Regions from separate parts of the Rhizobium sp. 01L419 genome, predicted to be linked through region 2. Evidence: predicted binding sites of a transcription regulator. Region 2 holds the regulator's gene; the other holds the start of a gene.

Region 1 (3,417 bases), on a different contig from region 2:
CGCATTGGCAAGGTCCGCTGCCTCCGGCCAGAAGGCCTCATCGATATAGGCATATTGCAGCGATTCATCATCGCAATGCAGATCGAGCACCAGATCGGCCCCGAGTGCCATGTCAATCAGCTTTCGCTTCAATCGATCTGTAGCCGGATAATCATCGAGACCGTCAAGCAACTCCTCCCGGTCGCGAACCGAGATCAGCGGAAAATCCCGATTGAAATTGGTCCGCGATCCCAAATCGAAGCGGCCCTGCAACTCGCCGAAATGCGATTGCGCCGCCCCGATCGGATTTGCCTGCGGCACGAGCGTGATATCGCCGGCGATACGTCCTTCGCTTTCTGCTTGCCCGAGTTGAAGGCAGAGAAAATGCGCAAGCGCCGTTCCCGGCAGTTCATTGGAATGCAACGCGGCCTGGATATAGACCTTGGGCGCCGCCGGATCGCTTCCTCTGAAGCGCATGACCGGCAACCGCCATTCGATGCCGGGCGTATCGCCGGGGATGATGATCTCTGAAACGTCCACTGTCTTGCTCCGCATGTGCATATTGAGTGGGGAGTTTTAGGCGAATCCCCACCCGCGGTGCAAGCGCAGCTCAGCCGATGAGAGGCCACCGGTTGATGACGTGATGCTCGCTCTTCCCATAGATGCTGTGAATCAGCAGGAACTCCTGGACGGTCCAGCGCACAGGTCGGTCAAGCTTTTCAGGCAGCACGGTCTTGCGATCATAGACCATCGTCATGTGCGGCGTCAGATGTCCGCCAACATTATAGGGTAGCCCGGCCTCGTAGAGACCTTCTTGAATTTGGTTGCGAAGATCCAGCAGGCCTTCGTTTTCTTGCCTGCCACAGATGACGAAAGCCTGCGCTTGGCCAGGATGCTTGAAGCTCATGGCCTCGTCGAGAACAATTTCGAACGGCTGGGCACGGACTGTCGCGGCGACTTGTTCAGCGGCGAACACGATATCATCCGGGAGCCGACGGTAGGCGCCAATGCCGTTCAGCGTGACATGAAGCACTGCGTTGGGCCGCGAGGGCCCGGTCAGAGAATGTCTATTGCGATACACTTGCGCGATGTCCAGCGCCTCGGATGCCGCTTCGATGGTTGGACGAAGCGCGAAGAAAATCCTGTCGTGAAATTCTCCGACAAGATCGGATTTCTTCTGCGGGCCTGCGCTATTCGGATCGAGTGGAAAATGAGGCATTTGAACTACGGACTACATCGCCCGCCTCCTTGTTTCGACAAGGAGGAGCATACCCGGATTGACATTATAGTCAAGAACAAAACATGAACAAAATATTTTTTGGGGATATTAAAGACTGAAACGGCTGCCGCAAGGCAGCCGTTTGTTGGCGTCAATCGAGCGTTGAGACAAGTCTTATGCAGCGTTCTTGACGAGCTCAGCCGCCTTCTTGGGAGACCTGGTGCGGGCTGCCTTCGGCGGCGCGAGACGAAGAACATCGTCTGCCAGCAAGCGGGCATTGTCTTGCGCCTTGTCGAGATTGCTGACACGGGCAGGATCCATCGTGTAGAGGCTGCCGCCGGAAACGAACATGTCGCGATAGGCCGCGCGCTCGATCAACGCCGTGTCGATGACGTTCACCTCCTGCTTGGCGAGCAGACCCTTTACGGCGAGCAATGCGCGCGTCGTGATGATCGAGCTGATGCGGGTCAGCACGACCGAATGCGGGATGAGAATATCATGCTGGGCCGCAAGCTGCTTCAAGATCTCAAGCACCTGCGCGCCGCCGACGGCATCCATGGCGCAGCCCTGCACCGGAACCATCACATGATCTGAAAAGCCGATGGCCTTCGCCATCAGCGGGGTCATCCCGGCCGGCAGGTCGATGATGACATAACCGCCCCGTTTCTTGAGGTCCTTGATCTGCTGTTCGATCGTATCTTCACTGACGCCTGGCATGACGGCGAAATTGGCTGCTTCCCCTGTCAGGCGGTGCCAGCGTGTGGCCCATTGCTGAGGGTCTGCATCCAGAACGGAAACGCGATGGCCACGGCGAGCCAGTTCTGTGGCAAGAACGAGGGCGACCGTCGTTTTGCCGGCGCCTCCTTTCGTATTCGCAAAAGTAAGTGTTGGCATCGATTACCTCGGGTTGATGAGTTGGCGGCACTCATCCCTGAGAGAGACGCGTCTCGGGCTTAAAGGACAGCGGCTTTCGCAGTGATGAGTTGAAAAGGTCAAACAGCAACCTTGCGTGGCGCTGTTTTATCCTGCTGTCCGAGGTTGATTTTTTCTGGGTGTAATCGGTTGGTGGCGGGCAGTAACCCTTCTCGGCGCCTTATTTGATAGCGTAGCCGCCGCGAAGCGATCGCAGCTCGGCTTCCGATCGGATTACGGCAAGCGTCGCCTGCGACCTGCCGGGCGTCAGTCGCGCGATATGCACAGCCCCGCGAGAAGCGGAGCGGAGGCGGCGAGCCTGCGGGATACGAACTCGGTAAAGAGCTGCACGCGCTTCGTCTTGCGCGTCTCCCCCTGTGTGAGAAGCCAGAGCGTTCCATACATGTGCAGGTCGGTGCCCGGCACCCTCACCAGTAAGGGGTCGGCATCTCCGACGAAGCACGGCAGTGTTGTGATCCCGAGCCCTTGCCGCACAGCAACGATCTGCGCCTCGGCGTCCGTAATCCTGAATGGACCCCCCGCGGTGCGAACCTCACCCTCGCTGGCCCAATCCGGAATTCCATGAATGCTTATGACGATCCACCGGATGGGATCAGGCGCGCCCGCACGCCATGCGGCTAGTCGGTCGCGGGACATGTAGACTCCACCGAACAGCTCCGGTCCCTTCAGGCCGTGAAGATTGAGCGGCAGCGTTTTGCGGTCGTAAACGACGCGGATCGCCACGTCGGCCTCTCTGTTCGTAAGATTTGCCAGCTCGCCGGACGACGAGATTTCCATCTCGATGTCCGGATGCAGGCGCGCGAAATCGGCGAAATCCGGCATGAGCAGGTGTGTCGCGAGTGTCGGAGCCAACGTCACCCGCAGAAGCCCGCGCACGCTTTGGTCGCGCCCGAAGACGCGCGTCTCCAGCTGGTGTGACGACGCTTCCATCTGGTTGGCAAGCTCGAGGACCTCCTCGCCCGCAGCCGTCAGGCGATAGCCCGAAGGCAGCTTTTCGAACATCCGCGCCCCGAGGCGTTCTTCGAGCTGTGCGATGCGTCGCAGCACGGTCGAGTGATACACCCCGAGGCTCTCGGCGGCAGCCCGCACTGAGCCTCCGCGCGCCACAGCCAGAAAGTAGCGAATGTCATCCCAGTCGATCATGGTGCAATCCTGCACCGCCCGGTGCGCCTTCCAAAGCCGTCTCTACTGCATCGTACTGCAGTATTGGTGGTCATCAAAGGCCATGTTGACAAGCGCGATATCGACTGTCGCGGCCAGCATCATTCGTCCGGCCGGATCGATTT
Region 2 (3,417 bases):
ACACGACGGACGCGCTGCGGCAGTCCGGCCTTGCCCATATCGTCGCGATCTCCGGTCTCAATATGGCGCTTTCCGCCGGCATCTTTTTTGTCGGCCTGCGCGTCGTCCTTAGCCTTTTTCCCGGCATTGCCCAGGCGTGGCCGACCAAGAAAATCGCGGCGGCCGGTGCGCTCGCGGCGGTGACAGCCTACTATCTGATCTCCGGCTTTGCCGTCTCCGCTGAACGTGCCTTCATCATGATGGCCATCATGCTGGTTGCCGTCTTCTTTGACCGGCCATCGATCAGCCTCAGAAACGTGGCGCTATCCGCTCTTGTGATCCTTGCGATCTCGCCATCGGAGGTGCTGGGGCCGAGTTTCCAGATGTCCTTTGCCGCAACACTTGCCCTGGTCGCCGGCTACGATCTCTGGAAAGGCCGGCCGATGTGGGAGAATGTCTTTGCCAACCTGCCGATCATGAAACCCCTCTTCGTGGTCGGCGGTTTCTTTGGTGGCATTTTCCTGACGTCGCTGATTGGTGGCTTCTCTACCGCGCTGTTTTCGATTGAGCATTTCCACCGGCTGACAGCCTACGGCCTGCCGGCAAATCTCGCGGCCATGCCGGTGATTTCCTTCATCGTCATGCCGGCTGGGATGCTGGCGATGCTGCTGATGCCCTTTGGCCTGGACGGCTGGGCATGGCATGTGGCAGGCTTCGGGCTCGATCTGGTGATCACAATCGCAAAGACGGTATCGAGCTGGGGTGGCAATATCGATGTGGGCCGTTTGCCGGGTTGGTACTTCCCGACGGCCGTTTTCGGTTTTCTGCTGCTGACCCTCCTCAGAACTCGACTGCGGCATATCGGAACGGCAATCGTCACTCTCTCCACGCTTGCTGTCGCGGCGCTGCCATCAGAGGCAATGCCCGACATCGCCATTGCCGAAGACGGTAGCCTCGTTGCTGTTGTCGATGGAGAGGCGATAGCTTCGAACCGCGAAAAGCCACCCGCCTTCATCTTCGAACAATGGCAGCGGGCGCTTGCCATCGAAGAGCACAGGAAGCCAGTCACGCTGGAAGCTGCCAATAGGCCCACTGCGCCCGAAGGCAAAAGACTGCAGCTCTCGCGGGATCAACAGAATGAAGCCAGAGAGTCGATGAGACGTGTCGCGATCGGTTCGCCGTCACGGTTCTCGTGCCTGAAAGGTGCCTGGTGCGCCATCATGCTCGGCAATGGAAAGAAACTGACGGTTATCGACAATGCAGCCTATCTGGGCCCTGCCTGCGATACGGCCGATATCGTCGTCACCCCTGTCCGTCTGCGTTTCGACGGCTGCCGATCCGGAGCTATGCTCTTTACTGGCGAAACATTGCGCAAGACAGGCGCGATCGAGCTTCGTTTCACAGATGGCGGAGTTGCGGTTGCCGCTACCTTCGACGCATTGCGACGGCCCTGGATGCGCCACCGTGCCTATGACTGGCGTAGCGACACATTCGCTGATGTTGGCCCGTCACCGGTCAGTGATAGCGACGAATGAGGCCGACGAGCTTGCCCTGGACCTTGACGCGATCCGGCGGGAAAATGCGAGTCTCGTAAGCGGGGTTTGCGGCTTCGAGCGCAATCGATGCGCCCTTGCGGCGGAAGCGCTTGAGCGTCGCTTCCTCTTCATCGACGAGTGCGACGACGATGTCACCCGGATTGGCCGTGCTACCGTTGCGGATGATGACGGTATCGCCATCGAAGATGCCGGCTTCGATCATCGAGTCGCCACGAACTTCGAGCGCATAATGTTCGCCGGAGCCAAGCATATCAGCGGGAACGGTGATGTCATGGGTGTTGTTCTGGATTGCCGAAATCGGCACGCCGGCAGCGATGCGCCCCATGACCGGCACGGAAACCGAATTGCCGTTGTCGGCCGCAGGTGCTGACTTTGCCGCGGCGGGAGGCGCAACAGGTTGCGGCTTGCCGAGGCTGCCTTCGATGACGCTTGGTGAAAAGCCGCGCCTTGGCTGCAGGCTCGAGCTATAGGCTTCCGGCAGCTTGATGACTTCGAGCGCACGCGCCCGGTTCGGAAGCCGGCGAATGAAGCCGCGTTCTTCGAGCGCCGTGATCAGCCGATGAATGCCGGATTTCGAGGCCAGATCCAGGGCGTCCTTCATCTCGTCGAAAGATGGCGGAACGCCGGATTCCTTCATCCTTTCATGAATGAAAAGAAGAAGTTCCTGTTGTTTGCGCGTGAGCATCGGCGTGTGACCCCAGTATTGAAACAAATCCAGAACGGACACTATATGTTCCATATGTGTTCCGCAAGTGGCTAAATTTTCGTAAAATTTCTCTCCATTGTGTTGAGAATTTTATTTTTGTCGGCGCCCGTCCCGTCCGGCCTTGCTTCGTAAGGCTTGTTGAAGCACATCTCCTTGTGATTGCTGGAGAGTAGCTGATGACCCAAGACACGCTTGCGATCGATCATCTCGTTTTGCCGGTTACCGATATCGCCCTTGCACGCGAGAGGTTGGGCAAGCTGGGCTTCACCGTCGCTCCGGACGCGCGCCATCCCTTCGGTACGGAAAATGCCTGCGTTTTCTTCGCCGACAGGAGCTATCTCGAGCCGCTCGGCATCGCCAGTGTCGAGGAGAGCGACAGGACGGCGCGCGACGGCAATGTCTTCACAGCCCGCGATCAGGCCTTTCGTTTTCGATGCGGCAGCGAGGGCCTGTCTGCTATCGCCTTCAGTGCCGCGGATGCAAAGCATGAACATGCTCGATTCGTTAAAGGCGGCATTAGCGCTGGTTCTGTGTTGCAGTTCGAACGTCCCGTGAAAATGCCGGATGGCACGGAGAGCATTGCCGGCTTCCGGCTCGCCTTCGCCGGCGACCTTCGGGCACCGGATTTCTTTCTCTTCGCCGTCGAACGCGTCAATCCGCTCCCTGCTGACCGCAGCGCGCTCGAAGCTCACGTCAACGGCGTAACCGGAATTGCCGAGATAGTTCTAGCCGCGCCCGAGCCTTGGGCCTTCGGCGAATTCGTCCGTGGCGTGGCAAGAGCCGACGCCGCAGATGAGACCGGTTTTGGGGTGAGAGTTCCTCTGGCAAACACAAAGATCAGTCTGATGAACCCGGCGGGTCTGGAGGCCTATTTCGATCTGGCGACGCCGGACACCGATCGCGGCCTGCGTGGGCGGGCGATCCTTTTCCATGCGGGCGATCTTGCCGTGACAGAAGCGCATTTGGCTGCTAACGGGGTGACCTATACACGCAAGGGCAACCGTATTCTGGTGAAGCCCGCGCCCGGCCAGGGCGTGCTCTTCGCCTTCGAGGAAACATCATGAGCTCCAATACCAATTCCCAGGTGACGGTCGGCGAGGGCGCCGGTAAGGTCACCTTCTCCAATACCGGCCGCTTGTCGCTGATCGCCGGCGCCTGTGAAATGGAAAGCCGCGA

What was found. The regulator LexA, encoded in region 2, represses DNA repair genes until DNA is damaged. The targets are predictions, from matches to a motif close to TGTTCNNNNTGTGTTCNG.
Region 1: AC1DUP_RS08725 (2'-5' RNA ligase family protein) is a predicted target of LexA. The motif match lies at 1,271-1,288, and genes of this name have one in related genera.

The regions. Positions count from the first base shown of each region.
Region 1 is NZ_JBFTSM010000003.1:349,093-352,509, reverse strand. It holds gene AC1DUP_RS08730 (M14 family metallopeptidase) at 1-519, opposite strand, end outside; gene AC1DUP_RS08725 (2'-5' RNA ligase family protein) at 590-1,198, opposite strand; gene AC1DUP_RS08720 (AAA family ATPase) at 1,373-2,092, opposite strand; gene AC1DUP_RS08715 (LysR family transcriptional regulator) at 2,378-3,274, opposite strand.
Region 2 is NZ_JBFTSM010000019.1:115,529-118,945, reverse strand. It holds gene AC1DUP_RS29865 (ComEC/Rec2 family competence protein) at 1-1,514, shown strand, start outside; gene lexA (transcriptional repressor LexA) at 1,495-2,220, opposite strand; gene AC1DUP_RS29855 (VOC family protein) at 2,418-3,305, shown strand; gene kdsA (3-deoxy-8-phosphooctulonate synthase) at 3,302-3,417, shown strand, end outside.